2 regions of the Polaromonas sp. SP1 genome follow, and region 1 is predicted to be linked to the other one. Evidence: riboswitches for the same ligand, from Rfam matches in the RefSeq annotation. Region 1 holds a riboswitch; the other holds the start of a gene.

The links. A riboswitch is a leader RNA that binds a small molecule or an ion and turns the genes downstream of it on or off. The one in region 1 is predicted to bind thiamine pyrophosphate.
Region 2: linked by a shared signal. The riboswitch ahead of thiC (phosphomethylpyrimidine synthase ThiC) and the one ahead of DT070_RS15850 (cytosine permease) in region 1 are both predicted to bind thiamine pyrophosphate.

What each region holds. Positions count from the first base shown of each region.
Region 1 covers NZ_CP031013.1:3,326,405-3,336,284, forward strand. The annotation lists gene aat (leucyl/phenylalanyl-tRNA--protein transferase) at 1-94, opposite strand, end outside; tRNA gene DT070_RS15830 (tRNA-Asn) at 379-454, shown strand; gene thiM (hydroxyethylthiazole kinase) at 648-1,481, shown strand; gene thiE (thiamine phosphate synthase) at 1,502-2,134, shown strand; gene thiD (bifunctional hydroxymethylpyrimidine kinase/phosphomethylpyrimidine kinase) at 2,171-3,016, shown strand; gene DT070_RS15850 (cytosine permease) at 3,000-4,307, opposite strand; TPP riboswitch at 4,364-4,477, opposite strand; gene DT070_RS15855 (NAD(P)/FAD-dependent oxidoreductase) at 4,611-5,714, opposite strand; gene fdxA (ferredoxin FdxA) at 5,786-6,115, opposite strand; gene DT070_RS15865 (sulfate adenylyltransferase subunit 1) at 6,217-7,530, opposite strand; gene cysD (sulfate adenylyltransferase subunit CysD) at 7,530-8,486, opposite strand; gene DT070_RS15875 (phosphoadenosine phosphosulfate reductase family protein) at 8,494-9,114, opposite strand; gene DT070_RS15880 (DUF934 domain-containing protein) at 9,120-9,515, opposite strand; gene DT070_RS15885 (nitrite/sulfite reductase) at 9,535-9,880, opposite strand, start outside.
Region 2 covers NZ_CP031013.1:1,372,383-1,382,262, forward strand. The annotation lists gene DT070_RS06595 (autotransporter domain-containing protein) at 1-1,372, shown strand, start outside; gene DT070_RS06600 (alpha/beta fold hydrolase) at 1,386-2,243, shown strand; gene thiE (thiamine phosphate synthase) at 2,250-2,885, opposite strand; gene DT070_RS06610 (thiazole synthase) at 2,897-3,715, opposite strand; gene thiS (sulfur carrier protein ThiS) at 3,716-3,937, opposite strand; gene thiO (glycine oxidase ThiO) at 3,934-5,016, opposite strand; gene thiC (phosphomethylpyrimidine synthase ThiC) at 5,120-7,039, opposite strand; TPP riboswitch at 7,120-7,243, opposite strand; gene DT070_RS06630 (Spy/CpxP family protein refolding chaperone) at 7,543-8,103, shown strand; gene DT070_RS06635 (flavodoxin family protein) at 8,358-9,428, shown strand; gene DT070_RS21270 (hypothetical protein) at 9,495-9,880, opposite strand, start outside.

The sequences.
Region 1 (9,880 bases):
CGGGTGCAGGATCGTGGTGGCTCCAGGCGTTTTCCAGTGGCGGGAAACTTTCGCCGGCTGCCAGCCACGGAACAGGGCGCGGGAGTTTTCCCATGGCTTAAAAGCGCATTGGCATCAATGCCGTGAAAAAACGATGTGGAGGCAGAGGCGGCGGGTGCATGCGCACATGGTAGCCGAGCAGGTTCCGGCGGCGAAGCCGGTTTCCGCGGTCAACGCGGTTCACGGTTTTGCTATTAATTTGATAGCTATTGCTGCTTGCAATGCAAGGGCTGCAGGCCGATTAAATAAGGGGTCTATGCTGCGATGCAAAGATGGCGCAGGTCAGAATCGGCCGCACTTAAAAAGCATAAAAAATGACGCTATAATCTAAGGCTGTATTCCTCAATAGCTCAGTTGGTAGAGCGCCGGACTGTTAATCCGTAGGTCCCTGGTTCGAGCCCAGGTTGAGGAGCCAAAAATAAGCCGAACAGGCACCCCGAAAGCCCGCAGTCCACCCGATTGCGGGCTTTTTTGTTGCGTGCGTTGCGCATCCCATGGGTGTGGCAAGCCGCAATGCAGCGTTCCGTGATAATTGACTTTGCATGCCCGTGCTGTACGGGCAAATGCCCGCGACACCGCGCCCGCGAGCACCTCGCCCCAAGGAACAAATGGCTCCCACTCTTTCTGCTGCAGATCTCTGGTCGGACCTCGTGGCGGTCCGTGAGCGTTCGCCGCTGGTGCATTGCATCACCAACCTTGTGGTGATCAATTTCAATGCCAATGTGCTGCTGGCCGCAGGCGCCTCGCCTGTCATGGCCCACGCGCATGAGGAAGTACAGGACATGACGGGCATCGCCCAGGCTCTCGTGCTTAATATCGGCACACTCGACCCCTACTGGGTGCAGAGCATGAAACTGGCGCTGGCGGCAGCGGCAGCGCGGGGGATTCCCTCGGTGCTGGACCCTGTCGGCGCCGGTGCGACGCCTTACCGCAATGCCACGCTGGAAAGCCTTCTGGATGTCGCCGCGCCCAGTGTGATTCGCGGCAACGGCTCTGAAATCATGAGCACCGCCGGCGCCGCCGTGAAAACGCGCGGTGTCGACAGCAGCGCCGCAGCGGGTGACGCGTTGGGCGCAGCGCAGGCGCTTGCGGCGCGCACCGAGGGCGTGATCTGCGTGAGTGGCGAGACCGACCACATCCTCGATGCCGGCCATCGCTGGGCCCGGCTTTCCAATGGACACCCGTGGATGACGCGCATCACCGGCGTGGGTTGTTCGGCCACCGCGCTGGTGGGCGCTTTCTGCGCGGTGCAGCCCGATGCCTGGCGCGCCACGACGGCGGCCATGGCCTTTCTGGGTGTGGCCGGCGAAGTCGCCGCAGAAAAAACGCAGGCGCGCGGCCTGGGCGTGGGCAGCATGGCCGTGCAACTGCTGGACGAGCTGCAACTGCTCGACCAGGCCACGTTTGAATCCCGCCTGAAGCTGCAACTGGCGAGCTGGTGAGCCAGTAAACAGGTGACCTTGTGGCACGACTGAACCCTGACGTATTGCGGCTGTACCTGGTCACCGACCAGACGCTGACGCGCGGCCGGCCCCTTGCGGATGTGGTGGCGGCTGCCGTGCAGGGCGGGGTGACTTGCGTGCAACTGCGCGAAAAGCAACTGGGCACACGTGAGTTCCTGGCCCAGGCCTTGATTCTCAAGGCGCTGCTGGCGCCCCAAGGCATTCCGCTGGTCATCAACGACCGTATCGACATTGCGCTGGCCTGCGGTGCGGACGGTGTGCATCTGGGCCAGAACGATTTGCCGGCGGACGAGGCGCGCAAGTTGCTGCCGCCCGGCGTCTTCATCGGGTGGTCGGTCGAGTCCATGGACGATGTGCAGCAAAGCGCGGCGTTGCCGGTTGATTACCTGGGCGTAAGTCCCATCTTTTCAACGCCGACCAAAACCGACACCAAAGACCCCTGGGGCCTGGAAGGCCTGGCGGTGGTCAGGGCCGCGACGCCATTGCCGCTGGTGGCCATTGGCGGCGTCCACGCGGGTAACGCGCGTGATGTGCTGCGCGCCGGGGCCAACGGCCTGGCGGTGGTGAGCGCCATTTGCGCCGCAGGCGATCCGCAGGCTGCTGCCGCTGCGCTCAGGGCCTTGTGTGTTTAGCGCAAGGCCTGCCAAAACAAACAATGAATGCCATCCATGACTGACAACGCTTTTGATTCCGAATACCCCCGCGTGCTGAGCATCGCGGGTTCCGACAGCGGCGGCGGGGCCGGCATCCAGGCCGACCTCAAAACCTTTGCGGCGCTGGGCTGCTATGGCATGACGGCCATTACCGCGCTGACGGCCCAGAACACCCGCGGCGTTCGCGCCATCCATGGTGTCCCGCCGCAAATGCTGCGCGACCAGATCGATGCCGTGATGGAAGACATAGGCACAGACGCCGTGAAGATCGGCATGCTGCATGCGCCGGACATCGTGCAGACCGTGGCGGAGGCGATTGACCGCCATGCGCTGAAGAGTGTGGTGCTGGACCCGGTCATGGTGGCGACCAGCGGGGCGGTGCTGATCGACAACCCGGCCATCGCGGTGTTGGTGCGCGAGCTGTTTCCACGCGCCCTGGTGGTCACGCCCAACCTCGACGAGGCTTCTTTGCTGGTCGGCAGGCCGCTGGCGACCGAGCAGGATATGCAGGTTGCGGCTCGGGAACTGCTGGCCAAAGGTGCGCGTGCGGTCCTGCTCAAGGGCGGACACTTGCCGGGCGATGTGGTGGCCGATTTGCTGGCGACGCAAGGTGGCGAGCTGCACTGGATGCGCGGGCCGCGCATTCCAAGCCCGAATACCCACGGCACCGGTTGCACGCTGTCGTCGGCGATCGCTGCGCACCTGGCGCTGGGGCAGACCTTGCTGCAGGCCGTGCAATCCGCGCACGCCTATGTGCGTGCAGCACTGGAGGCAGGCGCCCGGGTGCGCACCGGCGCCGGCAGCGGGCCGCTGAACCACGGCCATGCTCCCATCGTGATGCGGCTCAAGCCGCTGCGGTAATACCGGTGCGGGCGCCGCGGGTGAGGCGTGCCAATGCAAACGTCAGCACCAGCGTTGGCAGGGCGGCACCCCACTCGGGGGCAAATTTCGCACACAGGTGGTAGCAGGCAATGCCCAGAAGCCAGATGGCAACCGCACTTGCATTCACCTTTCGCTGCGTCACCAGCGAAGCGACACCGGCCGTGCCGGCCAGCCGCGCCAGGATCACGCCGTACAAAGGCACGAACACGGAGCTGAGCATCAGCAGGAACGGCTCCAGGCTGTGCATGGGCAGCACCAGCGCCAGCGCGGTGCACAGCAGGGCCAGGCCGACGCCCCAGCGCCGCACGCTCCAGCCCGGCTTCAGGCTGTGGCCGGCGACCGAGCCCGAGTACAGGTCGCCGTAAGCGTTGTCCACTTCGTCGATCAAAATCAGCCCCAGCGCAATCAGGCCGCCTTGCGCCAGCAGCAATGCGGCGACCAGGTCGGTGCTGGGGGCGGTGATGGCGACCAGAACCCCCAGGGCATAACACCAGATGTTCGCGATCGCGTAGCCCAGCCAGGTGCCGCGCAGCGCGCTGTTGCCGTCACGCCCGTGGCGTGCAAAGTCAGCCACCAGCGGCAGCCACGAGACCGGCATCGCAATCACCAGGTCCAGTGCCGACAGCGTGCTCATGCCGCCTTCGCCGGGACGGTTCCACAGCGTGCCCAGGCCCTGGGCGTTGGCCTTGGACAAAAATTGCCAGCTCAGCCATAGCAGCGAGGCGATCACCAGTGGCAAGCCATAACGGCCGATGAATTTGCGCACCAGTTTGACCATGGAGCCCGACAGCAGCGCCAGCAGCACGGCGCCCCACAACAAGGTGGCCAGCAGCGGCCACAAGGCGCCTGAAAAACTGCCGGACTGGCGTGCGATGGCGACCGTGCCGTCGCGCATCACCACCAGCTCAAAAGTGGTCCAGCCGATCAGTTGCACGATGTTGAGCAGCACCGGCAGGCGCGCAAAGCTGCTGCCGTAGGTGGCATGCATCAGCCCGGCGCTGGAGAGCCCGCTGTCGCAGCCGATCTTGGCTGTCCAGGCCAGCAGGCCCGCACCCAGGATGGAGCCGCAAACGATGACCGCCAGCGCTGTCTGCGTGCCGACCGCCGGCACCAGGTAGGCGCCGATCTGCATGACCAGCAGGCCCACGCCCAGGCTGAGCCAGAGCGCGGCATGGTCGCTCCAGCCGAAGAGGCGGTCGCCTGCGGGCAAGGGCGAAAGTGCGGTGTTGTTGTTCGAAGCAGAGGCAGAAGGGGCAGAAGGCGTGGTCATCAGCAGTTCCAGTCGTCAATGACAGGTCGGCCTGCTTGAAGCCCGCAAGAACAGCGGACGTCCGGAACATGCTTCCCTGCGCGAGGATTACCTCAAATCAGGTTCAAAGGGACTTTCTCAGCCGCTGCCGTCCGCTATCACGAACCGCAGCAACACCCCCAGCGAAAACGCCCTTGCGGGCGCTGCGTAAATTGTAGGCGGGTTCAGCCCGGTTTTGCCGGTTGGGCGGCGCTGGCGGGCCGGGCAGTAAAAAGCCCGCACTCGGCGGGCTTTTAGTCGAGGACCGAACCGCGCACTGCCGGCTCAGTCATCAAATACCGGCGACTCCACACCCAATACCTTGTGCAGTTTCGGGCTGGTCGTGGTGTATTGCAGGTGGATTTTTTTGTCGGGGAAGATGAAGGGGGCGGCGCCGAAAGCAGCGAGCGCGCATTCATGAAAGCCGCTCAGGATCAGCTTCTTCTTGCCGGGATAGGTGTTGATGTCGCCCACCGCAAAGATGCCCGGGACGTTGGTGGAAAACTTTTCGGTGTCGACCTTGAGCTGCTTGCGCTCGATGTCCAGGCCCCAATTGGCGATAGGGCCGAGTTTGGGTGAAAGGCCGAAGAACACCAGCAGCACGTCCAGCGGCACGATGCGTGTGATGCCGTCGGAGCCGGTGACCTTGGCGCCGGTCAGTTTTCCGTCTTTTTCTTCGTAGCCGGTGATCTGGCCCACGACGAATTGCATTTCATGGGCGTCGCAGAGCTCGCGCATTTTGGCCACGCTGGCGGGCGCGGCCTGGAAGCCGTCACGGCGGTGGATCAGGATGACGCTCTCGGCCTTGTTCGGGCCGTCCGCGACAAAGTTCAGCGCCCAGTCCAGCGCGGAATCACCGCCGCCCACGACCACCAGGTTCTTGCCGGCAAAGTCGGCGGGGTTCTTCACCCGGTAGAACAGCTGGCTGTCGTCAAACTGGTCCAGGCCGTCCACGCGCAGCAGCTTGGGCTGGAAGGCGCCGACACCCGCGGCGATAAAGATGGTCTTGGCCAGGAAGCGCGTGCCTTTGGAGCTCTCGACAAGAAAACGGCCGTCCTGCTGCTTCTCGACCAGGCTGACTTCCTGCCCGAAATGAAAAGTCGCACCAAAGGGTTCGATCTGCTTGAGCAGGTTGTCGGTGAGCTCCCTGCCGGTGCACACCGGCACGGCGGGAATGTCGTAAATCGGCTTGTCGGGGTAAAGCTCTATGCATTGGCCGCCGGGGTAGGCCAGCGAGTCGATCACGTGGGCCTTGATCTCAAGCAGGCCCAGCTCAAACACCTGGAACAGGCCCACAGGCCCGGCGCCCACAATGACCGCATCGGTTTCGATGGGGCCGTCGTGCTCGGCCGCGGTGTTGATCACTTCTTGGTTCAGTTGAGGTTCCATGGGGTTGGGGGCAATGCCGGGGAGCAGGGATGCCCCGGCCGTCGCCTGGGGCGCCGGCGCTCCCGGTCCGGTCAGCGGACCAGCTCGGACAGCTTGCCCGTCTTGTCTTTCCATTCCTCGGCATCAGGCAGCGCGTCTTTGCGCTTGGTGATGCTTTTCCAGCCTTCGGCGCGGCTCAGTTCGACATTGAGCTTGATAAAAGCGATCTGGTCGGCCGGCACGTCTTCTTCGGCGTAGATGGCATTGACGGGGCACTCGGGGATGCAGACGGCGCAATCGATGCATTCGTCCGGATCGATCACCAGCATGTTGGGGCCTTCGCGGAAGCAATCCACCGGGCAGACGTCCACACAGTCGGTGTATTTACAGCGGATGCACGATTCGGAGACTATGTGAGTCATGTTGTTCTAGGCTGGTCGGTGGAAACCCTTGATTTTAAGAGGTTTCCGCCAACAGGGTTATCGGGAATGCGAAGGGCCGTGCGCCCCGGGTCAAGGCCGGCTCAAATGACCAGCGCCGCGCCGGAGGTCCGGTGCGAGGCAGTATCCACAAGCACCAGGGAGCCCAGGATGCGCGAACGGGCATAAGGCAGGGTGGCCAGCGGCTCCTGCAGGCTCAACTCGATATGGCCGATCGCATTGGGCGGCAGCTCGCTGGCGTCTTCCTCGGCCAGGGTATTCACATCGAGCTTGTGCACGATGCGCTTGACCTTGGCCTTGACCCAGCGATGGCCGTGCAGCGTCCAGTACACACGCCCGGCCACCAGCGGCTCGTCGTCCATCCAGGCAATGGTGGCCGATATCTCACGCGATGGTTCAAAGGTGTTGACCGCCAGCAGCCAGTCACCGCGCGACACGTCCACTTCGCGGTCGAGCACGATGCCGGCGCTGTGGCCGGCCAGGATGGACTTGGGCTGGCGCGTGTGGTCCAGTACCTGGGCCACCACCGCCGTCTTGCCGCTGGGCAGGATGGTCACGCTCTGGCCGGGTTGCACGCCGCCCGTGGCGACACGGCCCCAGAAGACGCGGCGGCCCTGGGAGGTGTCGGACGAGGACGAGAACTTTTCCACCCACTGCACCGGGAAGGAAAACGCTTCGGTCGTTTCTGCCGTGGTGGCGGGCAGGTGTTCCAGCAGTTCCAGCAGCGACAGGCCTTCATAGCCGCACCAGCCGGGTTTGGCATCGACGACGTTGTAACCCTTGAGGGCCGACACCGGCACGGTGGCTTTCACCGGAATTTGCGCGGCTTGCGCGAAAGCCGCCAATGCCGAGCTGATGTTCTTGAACGCCAGCACCGGGTCTTCGACCGCGTCGAGCTTGTTCACCGCAAACACGATGGACGGCACGCGCAGCAGGTTGACCAGCAGCGAATGGCGCCGGGTTTGCTGCAGCAACTCCAGCGACGGGTTTTTCCAGTCGAGCTTGGTGGCGTCGACCAGCACCACCGCGGCGTCGGCACTGGAGGCGGCCGTCACCATGTTGCGGGTGTATTGCTCATGGCCGGGCGCGTCGCCGATGATGAACTTGCGGCTTTCGGTGGCGAAATAACGGTAGGCCACGTCGATGGTGATGCCCTGCTCACGTTCGGCCGACAGGCCGTCGGTCAGCAGCGCCAGATCGGTTTCACCGCCGCGCTGCACGCCGGCCAGGTGGTCCTGCAGCACCGCACGGCTGTCCACCAGCAGGCGGCCGATCAGCGTGCTCTTGCCGTCGTCGACCGAACCGCAGGTGATGAACTTCAGTGCGGATTTCAGGTCATTTTGGCCTGTAGCCAGCGCGGGCTCTGGGCCTTTAGCTATCAAATCTATAGTGCTCATCAGAAATACCCATCTTTCTTGCGCTTTTCCATGGAGGCGTCCGAGGTCTTGTCGTCCATGCGCGTGGCGCCGCGCTCGCTCACGTCGGCGGCCAGCGTTTCAATCACGATCTCGGCGGCCGTGGCGGCGGGGCTGTCGACCGGGCAGGTGCAGGTAATGTCGCCGACGGTGCGAAAACGCACGGTTTTTTCAACGACCTGCTCGCCGTCGCGCGCGGGGGTGAGGTCCGTCACGGGGACCAGCAGGCCCTTGCGTTCGACCACCTTGCGCTGGTGCGCGTAGTAGAGCGAGGGCAGCGCGATCTTTTCGCGCTCGATGTATTGCCAGACGTCGAGTTCGGTCCAGTTGGAGATCGGGAACACCCGAAAGTGCTCGCCGGGCTGCAGCCGGGTGTTGAAAAGTGTCCAGAGCTCGGGCCGCTGGGCCTTGGGCTGCCACTGGCCGAAGCTGTCGCGGTGCGAAAAGATGCGCTCTTTGGCGCGGGCTTTTTCTTCATCGCGGCGGGCACCGCCGATCAGCGCGTCAAAACGGAATTCGTCGATCGCCTCGAGCAGCGTGACCGACTGGTGCACATTGCGCGATTCGCCCGGGTGGGCCAGGCGCACGGTGCCGCGCTTCATCGAGTCTTCGACGTTGCGCACGATCAGTTCGGCGCCCAGTTCTTTCGCCCGCAGGTCGCGGAAGTCGGTGACTTCGTGGAAGTTGTGGCCGGTGTCGATCATCAGCAGCGGGTAGGGAATGCGGCCCACGCCGAAGGCTTTCTCGGCGCATTTGAGCATCACCAGCGAGTCCTTGCCGCCCGAAAACAGCAGGGCGGGGCGCTCGAAGGCGGCTGCCACTTCACGCAGGATGAAAATGGTTTCCTCCTCGAGCGCGTCGAGGTGGGCGTTGGACAGCCGCGCGATGGAGATCGCCGGGTCGGCAGGCAGCAGTTGGGAGGGTGTACGGGCGTTCATAGGTCAGTCAGTGCGCAAGGTGCAGGCCGCATTCGCGGTTGTCCTCGCCCTTGGTGGGGTCCACATAGTCGAAGTTGTTGGGCAGGCCGTTGATCTCGCAGTACTGGTAAAGGTCCTTGGACGACCAGTGCAGCAGCGGCGCGACCTTGATCAGGCCGTCGGGGTTGACGCTGACCGGGTCCATCTGGGCGCGCACCGCGGTGTCGGTGGCGCGCAAGGCTGTGAACCAGACCTGAGGCGCGGTCTCACGCAGCGCGCGGGCAAAGGGCTCGAGTTTGACTTCTTCCGTGAAGGCCGCATGGCGCGGGTCGTCCAGCGCCGGGGTCGGGCCTTCCACCGCCTCGCGGTGCGCGCGGGAGCGGCGCGGCAGATAGATATGCAGGTCCAGCTTGAGCAGCTTTGTCACTTCGTCAGCGAAGCGGTAGGTGGCCTCGGTGTTGTAGCCGTTGTCCATCCACACCACGGGAACGTGCGGGTTGGCGCGCGTCACCATGTGCAGGATCACCGCCTCGAAGGGACGAAAATTGGTGGTGACGATGGCGGGCCGGCCCAGCCCGACGGCCCAGCCCACCAGGCCCTGCGCGTTGCGGCCGAGTTCTTCGTTGATTTTTGCAAGGTCGAGGCTCATGGTGTTCAGGCGGCAGCCGCTTCCTTGAAGTGGGGTTGTACGTCGACCGCGTCGCCCTGGTATTTGCCCGCGGCATAGCCCGGGTAGCTGCCCAGCACGCGCTGCGCAACGGCCAGGTCCTGGTCGGCGCGCAGCACGGCGGTGTCAAAGCCGCTGCGCTCCATCTGGGCCAGCTGGTCCACCAGCACGTCGCCGGTGGCGCGGATTTCACCCTTGAACTCGCGGCGGCGGCGCAGCAAAAAAGCCTGGCTGTAGGCGCGGCCGTCGGTGAACTTGGGGAAGTGCAGGTCGATGCGCGTGACGCCGTCAAGCGCGGCCTCGAAGGGGTCCGCATCGTTGGCCAGCACCAGGGTGCCGGTTTGGTCGGCGCCGCTTTGTTCGCTGAAAGGCAGTAATTTCATGATGGCTTCCTTTCAATGCTCAGTGCGCGACGGTGTTGGGGGCAAAGCGCGCAGCCTTGGCGGCGGCTTTGTACGGATCGATTCCGACGCGGCGGAAGGTGGCGATAAAGGTTTCGCCGTCTTCGCGCAGTTGGCGGTAGGTCTCCAGCACCGCCTCGATAACTTCAGGCACTTCGGCGCCGGTAAACGAGGGGCCCACCACCTTGCCGGGCACCGGGGTGCCGCTCAGCGTGGAGCCGTCAGAGCCGCCCAGCGAGACCTGGTACCACTCCAGGCCGTCCTTGTCGACGCCCAGGATGCCGATGTGGCCGCTGTGGTGGTGGCCGCAGGAGTTGATGCAGCCGCTGATGTGCAGGTCGATCTCA
Region 2 (9,880 bases), 2.0 Mb from region 1:
GCTGGAGACCGGCCTGGGCGCCGGCAACCTCGCCGACAAGATCAGCGTCACCGGCGCCGCCACCATTGCCAACGGCGCCACCATCCGCCCGGTTCCGCGCGGCTATGTCAACAACGGCGCCTACACCGTGATGTCGGCCGCCGGCGGCCTGACCGCCACGCCCGCCAGCCTGGTCGTGGCCAACACCGCATTGGTCAACTACACGCTGGGCCGAACCGGCAACGACCTGGTGGTGAACGCGCAGCGCGCCACCACCCTGGGCGCCGTCACGCCGTCCGGCCTGGGCAGCATGGGCGCCGCGCTGGAAGTACTGGGCCAAAGCGGCAACGCCGGCGCCGCCAGCGTGTTCGCCGCGCTGGATGCGCTGCCCACCACACAAGCCGTCGGCGATGCGCTGTCGCAACTCGCGCCCGACACCAGCCGCACCGCCCAGCAAGCCTCGCAGCTCGCGGCAGGAACGCTCTTTTCAGCGCTGGAAGGCCGCATGGACTCGGCGCGCTCCGGCCCGCTGGCGCAGGCCGCCACCGGCCTTTCTGCCGGTGACGGCGCCAGCCGCCGCAGCTGGGTGCAGGGCACAGGCAGCCAGGGCACGCAAGACGCACGCGCGGGCGCGCCCGCCTACAAGCTCCATGCCTACGGCGTGGCCGCCGGCCTGGAGACGGACCGCTCGGCCAACGAAGTCATGGGCATGTCGCTGGCCTACACCCAGGCCGGCACAGACGGCAAGGGCAACGCACAGGGCGACGAGGTCCGCGTCAACGCCGCCACGCTGGGCGGCTACTTCAGCCAGACAAATGACGGCATGACGCTGGATGCGTCGGTGCTGCTCGGCTACAACAGCTACAAGAGCGAGCGCCGGGTGAGCTTCGGCGGCTTCACCGAAACCGCCAAGGGCGATTACAAGGGCTGGCAGGCAGGCGGCCGTGTCGAGGCGGGCTTTCCCTTCGCCATCAACCCGTCGTGGTCCGGCCGCTGGCTGGTGGGCGGCCGCGTCGGCTACCTGGCCACCGACGGCTACACCGAAACCGGCAGCGCCGCCGCCCAGCGTGTGGGCTCCAGCAGCGCCACCAGCCTGCAGTCCGTGCTGGGCACGGAGCTGACGCACACGCTGGCCGACAACAGCTCGCTGCAACTGCGCGCGCGTTACCTGCACGAGTTCTCCAACTCGCCAGACGTGAAGGCCTCGTTTGTGGCCGGCGGGCCGGGCTTCACCATGGCGGGCACACGGCCGGGCCGCGACGCGCTGCAGCTCGGCATCGGCTGGCGCAAAGTCACCGCGCAAGGCGTGACCATCTCGCTGCGCTACGACGCCGAAGTCAAGGCCAACTACCTCGCCCATCAGCTCTCGGCCCGCGCCATCTGGTCGTTCTAAACTAGACCCCAACATGAAGCCGCGCCTTGCCATGACAGCCCTGCTTTCTGCGGGCCTCGTGGTGCTGGCCACCCTCGCAGGCTGCGCCACGACCAGCCCCGAGGCGCGGTTGCAATCTGCGCTGGCGCTGGCGGCGCCCGCAGGCTGGCAGGCCAGCCGCATCCCGGCCTCAGGTTTTCAGCTGCTGGCCCTGCACCCCAAGCCCAAGCCCACCGCCGAGCTGGCCGTGTTTATTGAAGGCGACGGTTTTGCCTGGGTGGACCCGCGCACGCCGTCGGCCGACCCGACGCCGCGCGACCCGGTGGCCCTGCGCATGGCGCTGGCCGAGCGCTTGCGCACCAGCGCCTACCTGGCCCGCCCCTGCCAGTTCGACCCCTCGATCACCGAAGGCCGCTGCCGCACCGGCCACTGGACACAGGCCCGCTACTCACCGGAAATCATTGCCGCCATGGACGAAGGCGTTTCCAGGCTCAAAAAAATGTTCGACGCCGAGCGGCTTGTGCTGGTGGGGTATTCGGGTGGCGGCACGGTCGCCGCACTGCTGGCCGCGCGGCGCCAGGATGTGTCGCTGCTGGTGACCGTGGCCGCCGTGCTGGACCACCAGGCCTGGACACGCGCGCACCGCATTTCGGCGCTGGAGGGTTCGCTCAATCCGATGGACGAATGGGCCCGCCTGCAGGGCCTGCGGCAAATCCATTTCACCGGCAGTGAAGACCGCATTGCCGGCAGGGCGGCGGTACAGGCTTTTGCCGACCGCTTTGCGGGCCGCCCTGTTGCTTCCAGAGACCCGGCCCCGGTCGAGCTCCTCGACGTTCAGGGTTTCAATCACAGCTGCTGCTGGGCCGAACAATGGGCCCGGCTTTCGCCTTGAGATCCGTTAGCGCGAAAACATCGCGCTGCCCTGCCGCGCCGCCTGCGCCGGGTCTTGAGCCAGCGTCACCGCGCTAACGACTGCCACGCCATCCACACCGCAAGCGATCACGCCGGGCATCAACGCCAGCGAGATCCCGCCAATCGCCACCACAGGGTAAGGCGCCGCGTCCTGGGCCCAAACTTTCAGGCGCTCCAGCCCCACCGGCTCATAAGGCATGACCTTGAGCGTCGTCGGGTAGACCGGGCCTATCGCCAGGTAAGACGGCTGCACGGCCTTGGCGCGCGCCAGCTCGGCCGGTGTGTGGGTGCTCAGGCCCAGGCGTATGCCCGCATCGCGCAGCGCGGCGATGTCGGCCGTGTCCAGGTCTTCCTGGCCCAGGTGTACGCCGTACGCGCCGTGCTGCAGCGCCAGTTGCCAGTGGTCGTTGATGAAGACTTGCGCGCCCGGCACTTCACGCCCGGCTTCAATCGCGGTGCGGACTTCCCACGCGATTTCTTCCGCGTCGTGGTCCGCCGCCTTGATGCGCAACTGGATAGTGCGCACGCCCCAGCCCAGCAGGCGCCGCACCCAGGCGGCGTCAGGCACGACGGGGTAAAAGCCGATGGGGCTGGTGAGTGGTGCGAATGCGTCTGTCGTCATGGTGGTCTTTTTTAAGGTGCGTGCCAGAAAGGAACGCCGACTGTCGGTGTCGAAGCTTGCGCTGCCGCACGCTCAGGCATGGGCGTGGACTCATACGCCGCCCGGCCCGCCGCCACGCCGTCGGCAAAAGCGCGCGCCATGCGGACCGGGTCACCCGCTTGCGCCACCGCGGTGTTCAGCAGCACGGCGTCAAAGCCCAGTTCCATCACCGCCGCCGCATGCGAGGGCCGGCCCAGGCCCGCGTCCACCACCAGCACCGTGTCGGGCAGGCGGCGGCGCATGGTTTCCAGCGCAAAAGGATTCAGCGGCCCGCGGCCGGTGCCAATGGGCGCGGCCCAGGGCATCACCGCCGCACAGCCCGCATCGCGCAGGCGCTGGGCGATCACCAGGTCGTCCGTCGTATAGGCAAACACGGCAAAGCCCTCTTTGGCCAGCACCGTGGCCGCATGCACCGTGCCGTGCGTGTCGGGCTGCAGTGTGTAGTCGTCGCCCACCACTTCCAGCTTGATCCAGGTCGTGCCGAAAATCTCGCGCGCCATCTGCGCCAGCGTGATGGCTTCTTCAGCGCTGTGGCAACCCGCCGTGTTGGGCAGTATGTGGCAGCCCAGCGCCTGGATGCGCTGCCAGAAACTGTTGCCGCCGCCGCTTTCAGGCTGCAGGCGGCGCAGGCCCACCGTCAGCACCTCGGTGCCGCTGGCGCGCACTGCGTCGCTCATCACTTGCGGCGAGGGGTAGTGCGAGGTGCCGAGAAAGAAACGGCTCGAGATGGTGGTGCCGGCGACGGTCCAGGGTTGGCCGTGGGCGATGGAAGATGCAGCAGGTGTGTCCATTCAGCCTCCCGTAATGGGTGTGACTATGTCGATTCGGTCGCCGCTCTGCAGGGTTCGCTCGGGCCATTGCGGCCGCGGCACAAAGGCTTTGTTGATCGCGCAAGCAAATGCGCCCTTCAACTCGTAGCCACGCGCCAGAAGCAGCGCTTGCAAAGTCGGCGCCTCGGTTTCAATCGCCTCGCCGTTCAGCGAAACCCTTATCGCTTGTTGTGATGTCGTCATGTCACTCTTTCCTCTTTCATCGCGGCCGTGCTTCCCGTCAACTGGTGCACCAGCCCATCGACCAGCGCCGGCGCGCACAGGTAGCCGTGCCGGTACAGCCCATTGATATGCCACACGCCGTGGCGCTGCTCCACCGTGGGGCGGTGATCGTCCAGCGCCGGGCGCAAAGCGGCTGCCAGGCGCAGCACACGCGCCTCGCCAAACGCCGGGTGCAGGCTGTGCAGCGCGCTGCCCAGTTCCAAAGTAGATCGCAGCGTCACCGGCCCGGTGTCTTCCGACTCCAGCTCGGTCGCGCCCACCACAAAACGGTTGCCGGGCCGCGGCGCCACATACAGCTGGTAGCGCGGGTGCATCAGGCGCACCGGGCGCTGCAAGGTCACGCCCGCGCATTCCACCGTCAGCACCTCACCGCGCACGCCGCGCAGCTGCGGCCAGCTCGCTTTGGCACCCACGCCACGCGCATCCACGGTGATGTCCATTGCGTAGCTCCGGCCCGCGCACACGATGCGGCCGTCCTCCACGGCGTCCATGGTGCAGCCTTCCATCCACGCACCACCCAGCCGGTCGATCTCCACCGCCAGCGCGGCCATCCACTGGTCGTTGGCCAGCTGGCCTTCACCGTCCAGCAGCAGTCCGCCGCCAAAGCGCCCCGCCAGCGCCGGCTCGGCCAGGCGCAGTGCGCTTGCGTCCAGCGTGTGAACCTGCGCACGCACGGCCTCGGGCAGCTTGTGCAGCAGAAGGCCGGTGAAGTGCGCCAGGGAACTCTGGTCAGGCGCATGCGCCACCACCAGCGTTCCTTCGCGGCGAAAGTACACCGGCAAGCCTTCAGCGGCCAGCTCGGCAATCCACTGAGGCCACAGCTGCATCGAGCGCTGGCCCATTGCAAACACCGCCTCGTCCGACACCGCCAGCTCCGCCAGCGGCGACAGCATGGCCGCCGCCGTCATTGAGGCCGTGGCCACGTCGTCCCGGCGGCGCGCGTCAAACAGGCTCACGCGGCAGCCGGCACGCAGCAGGCGCCAGGCCAGCGTACGGCCAGCCAGGCCTGCGCCTGCGATGCCTATGTGGAGAGTGGTCATGAATCGTATGTAGCTAAAGTAAAACCAAACCGTTCGGACTGAGCTTGTCGAAGTCTGCCACCGCAGAGCCGCCCTTCGACAGGCTCAGGGTGAACGGCGGGGGTCAAGAATAAATCTCGCTCCCGCCTTCCCGGAACTCTTTGGCCTTTTCTTCAAAGCCGGTGGCGATCTGCTTGATGGGGATTGTCGTGGCAGCCGGCGCCAGCGTCGTCGTGGCCGGGTTCAGCCGCGCAAACTCGCGCACCTCCTGCGAGATTTTCATCGAGCAGAACTTCGGCCCGCACATCGAGCAGAAATGCGCCACCTTGGCATTCTCTTTGGGCAGCGTCTCGTCGTGGTAGGCCATCGCCGTGTCGGGGTCGATCGCCAGGCGGAACTGGTCTTCCCAGCGGAACTCAAAGCGCGCCTTGGAGACCGCGTTGTCCCACATCTGCGCGCCCGGGTAACCCTTGGCCAGGTCGCCCGCATGCGCGGCGATCTTGTAGGCGATCAGGCCCTGCTTCACGTCGTCGCGGTTGGGCAGGCCCAGGTGCTCCTTGGGCGTCACGTAGCACAGCATGGCCGTGCCGTACCAGCCGATGTTGGCCGCACCCATGGCCGAAGAGATGTGGTCGTAGCCCGGCGAGATGTCGGTGATCAGCGGGCCCAGCGTGTAGAAGGGCGCTTCAAAGCAGGCCTCGAGCTGCTTGTCGACGTTTTCCTTCACCAGCTGCAGCGGCACATGGCCGGGGCCTTCGATCATCACCTGCACGTCGTGCTTCCAGGCGATCTGCGTGAGCTCGCCCAGCGTGTGCAGCTCGGCAAACTGCGCTTCGTCGTTCGCATCGGCAATCGAGCCGGGGCGCAGGCCGTCGCCCAGCGAGAAGCACACGTCATACGCCTTCATGATTTCGCAGATCTCGTCAAAGCGCTCGTACAAAAAGCTTTCCTTGTGGTGCGACAAACACCACTTGGCCATGATGGAGCCGCCGCGCGAGACGATGCCCGTCAGGCGATTCGCGGTGAGCGGCACATAGGCCAGGCGCACACCGGCGTGGATGGTGAAGTAATCCACGCCTTGCTCAGCCTGCTCGATCAGCGTGTCGCGGAAGATTTCCCAGGTCAGGTCTTCAGCCTTGCCGTTCACTTTCTCGAGCGCCTGGTAAATCGGCACCGTGCCGATGGGCACCGGCGAGTTGCGCAAGATCCATTCACGCGTCTCATGGATGTTCTCGCCGGTCGACAAGTCCATCACGGTGTCGGCGCCCCAGCGGATCGACCAGACCAGCTTGTCGACTTCTTCCTCGATGCTTGAGGTGACCGCCGAATTGCCGATGTTGGCATTGACCTTGATCAGGAAGTTGCGGCCGATGATCATCGGCTCGCTCTCGGGGTGGTTGATGTTGTTCGGGATGACGGCGCGGCCGCGTGCCACTTCGTCGCGCACAAATTCGGCGGTGATCTGCTCCGGGATCGCGGCGTTGAAGGAATGCCCTTTTTTCGGCATGCGTTCGGTGGCCAGGCGCTCGGCCAGCTGGGCGCGCACCAGGTTTTCACGTACCGCGATGTATTCCATCTCGGGGGTGATGATGCCTTTGCGCGCGTAATGCATCTGCGACACATTGGCGCCCGCCTTGGCACGGCGCGGCACGGGCGCATGCGCCATGCGCAGCGCGGCCAGGGCCGGGTCGTTCAGGCGTTCGCGGCCGTAGGCGCTGCTGATGCCGGGCAGGGCTTCGGTGTCCTGGCGCTCGTTGATCCAGGCGCCGCGCAATGGCGGCAGGCCGCGCGTGATGTCGATGGGCGAAGCCGGGTCGGTGTACACGCCCGAAGCGTCATACAAACGCAGCGGCGGGTTGGCCTCGCGGCGCGGCTCACCGGCGCCTTCGTGCACCAGCGTGTCCGTCAGCGTGACTTCACGAAAAGGCACGCGGATGTCGGGGCGCGAGCCTTCGATATAGATTTTTGCGGAGCCCGGAAAAGGCGCGCGCGTGATGCGACTGGTGAGGTCTTGGGTGTCAACGGTGAGTCGGGTTTTGGCCATGTGGTTCTCCAGGAGGTGGGGTGCCTGCTGGGGAGCCGGGGGTCCATCGGTGGCACATGGAGTGCCGCTGCGAAAGTTCCGGAGCCAATTGCGTTGTTCCCTACGCGGGGATAATCCCGATCAGGTTCAGCGGGTCTCGCATACTGCGATCTCAGCCTCGAAAGCCTCCTTACGGAAACATCCTTGGCACCCCGACAAGCTGGGGCCATTGTAGGCAGGCAAGGCGCCTATAGCAAATGACCAAGGTCAAGAAGTCGACCAAGCCAGTGGGGAGCCGCGGAACTGGCTTCGCCAGGCCGCAGGCCCCGTCCCCTGCAAGGGGAGAGGGCGCTACACGCAGTGAGCGCCAACAGGGGTGAACGTTAAATAATCTTTACAAACCCTCATCAGGCGTCAACGGCTGCGAAACAGGCGCCCCGCACACTTGCTTTCAACCTGAAGCCAAAAGCCGTATGTCACGGGCAATGGATTTCAGGCATCTTCTCTTTGAAAGGAAGTTCTCCATGAAATTCGCATTCAACCGCACTGCTTCCCTGAACAGCCTCGTCCTCGCCGGCCTGATGGCCACCGTGGGCGCCAGCGCCATGGCGCAAGCCCCCGCAGCGCCGACCGCCGCACCTGCACCGGCAACGGCTGGCAAGCCCGCCGGCCACCACGGTGACCGCATGGCGCGCCATGATCCGGCCAAGATGCAGGCATGGATCGCCAAGCGCCAGGCCGACCTCAAAGCCAAGCTCAAGATCACGCCCGCCCAGGAAGGCGCATGGACCAGCTACACGGCCTCCATGCAGCCGCCCGCACGTGGTGCACGTCCCACGCCTGAGCAGCGCGCCGAGTTCGACAAGCTGACCACGCCGCAGCGCATCGACAAGATGAAGGAAATGCGCACCCAGCGCATGGCCGAGATGAACGCGGCGATGGACAAGCGCGGCGAAGCCACCAAGACCTTCTACGCGGCCCTCACGCCGGATCAGCAAAAGGTCTTTGACACCGAGCACAAAAAGCACGGCCGTCACCACGGCGGCCCGCGCGGCCACGGTGGCCCAGCCCCGCAAAAAGGCTGATCCACTGCTGAACGCACGCTGAACTGACACAGCGCCAGCCCGCATCGCAGCCCGCTAAAGGTTGCCTTGCGGGCTTTTTCATGGCTGGTCAAAAACGTCTTTGCTACTATTTTTATAGCTAAAGACCAATGTGCCGTCTTGGCTACAGGCCTTTTTTCCTTAAAAAACCTTCCACACCAGACAGCGCCGGAAGCCCGCGTAGGACGGCGTCGAAACCCCCCGTTCAAGCCGCCGTGCGTCACTAAACTGGTTTGATGATCAAAGTCCGCAAAGGCCAGGCGCCGGCCGTCCTCGCGCGCAACGCTTTCCATGAGCGTTTCATGCAATCCTTTGTCGACCCCGCTTTTCGTGACGAAGACGAGGCCCTGGCCCGTGTCGAGCAGCTCGCGTGGGAGGCCTACAAGGAAGGCCGCAAGGCGCCCTTCACACGCAAGGCCGGCAAAGGCTTTGCCGACCCCGATTACGAGCTGTCGACCGAGTGGCTCGCCACACGCGCCGCGCTGAAGAAGGCCGAAGCCGCCTGGAAGAAACCCGCCACGCCCTCACGCGTGCTGCTCATCTGCGGCTCGGCCCGCAACGACGGCACCTGCCCCGGCGAAATCTCCAAAAGCTGGCGCCTGCTGAACACCGCCAAAACCTCGCTCGAAAGCGCGGGCATGGTGTGCGACGTTCTGGACCTGAGCCTGCTCACCTCCAGCTACCACCTCCACATCCACCCCTGCAAGGGCTGCGTGTCTACCGCCATGCCGCTGTGCCACTGGCCCTGTACCTGCTATCCCAACCATTCGCTGGGGCAGACCAGCGACTGGATGGCCGAGATCTACGAGCGCTGGACGGCCGCGCACGGCGTCATCATCCTCACGCCGGTGTACTGGTACCAGTCACCCAGCCCGCTCAAGCTCATGATCGACCGGCTCGTCTGCGCAGACGGCGGCAACCCCGACCCGACGAGCACCCACGGCAAAAAGCCGGACGAAGCCAAAGCGCTGGAGATGAAAGGCTGGGACTACCCCAAACACCTGGCCGGCCGCGCTTACGGCGTCGTGGTGCATGGCGATGTCGCCGGCATTGAAGGCGCACGCCGCAGCCTGACCGACTGGCTGGACTGGATGGGCCTCATCGACGCGGGCAACAAAGCGCGGCTGGACCGCTACATCGGCTACTACGAACCCTATGCCACCAGCCACGACACGCTGGACGCCGACAAGGCCGTGCTGGCCGAAGTGCGTAACGTGGCCAAGGCTGTCGCCACCGCGGTCAAAGCGCTGCGCGCCGGCAAGCTGTCGCAACCCGGCAAAGGCCTCGTGCCGCCGCGGCCCAAATAACGGCGCCCATGAAAAAGCCGGGCCGCGGGGATGACCCCGCGCCCGGCCCTGACGGCTTATGCAGCCTTACTTGGTGCCGCCGCTGATGGCAGCGCCGCCCTGCACACTGCCTTGCACGCCACCCTGGACACCGCCGGCCGTGCTGCTCACACCGTTGTAGGTGCGCTTGGCCGTGCTCTTCACCGCGTTACCGGTGCGGTTGGCCGCACGGGCTGTGCCGCGCACTGCGCCGTCCACCGCATTGCCGGTGTTGCCCACGGCATTGCCGGAAGCGCTCACGCCGGCGCCTGTGTTCAGGCTGCCGCTAGCGGGCATGCCCGAATTGGCAGCGGCTGCAGCATTGGCCCGCGCACCCGCGTCGATGTTGGTGTTCTGGCCTGCATTGACACCCAGGTTCACGCCCAGGCCGGCACCGGCGCTACCGCTGGTGTTGTTCAGGCCTGCGCCTGCAC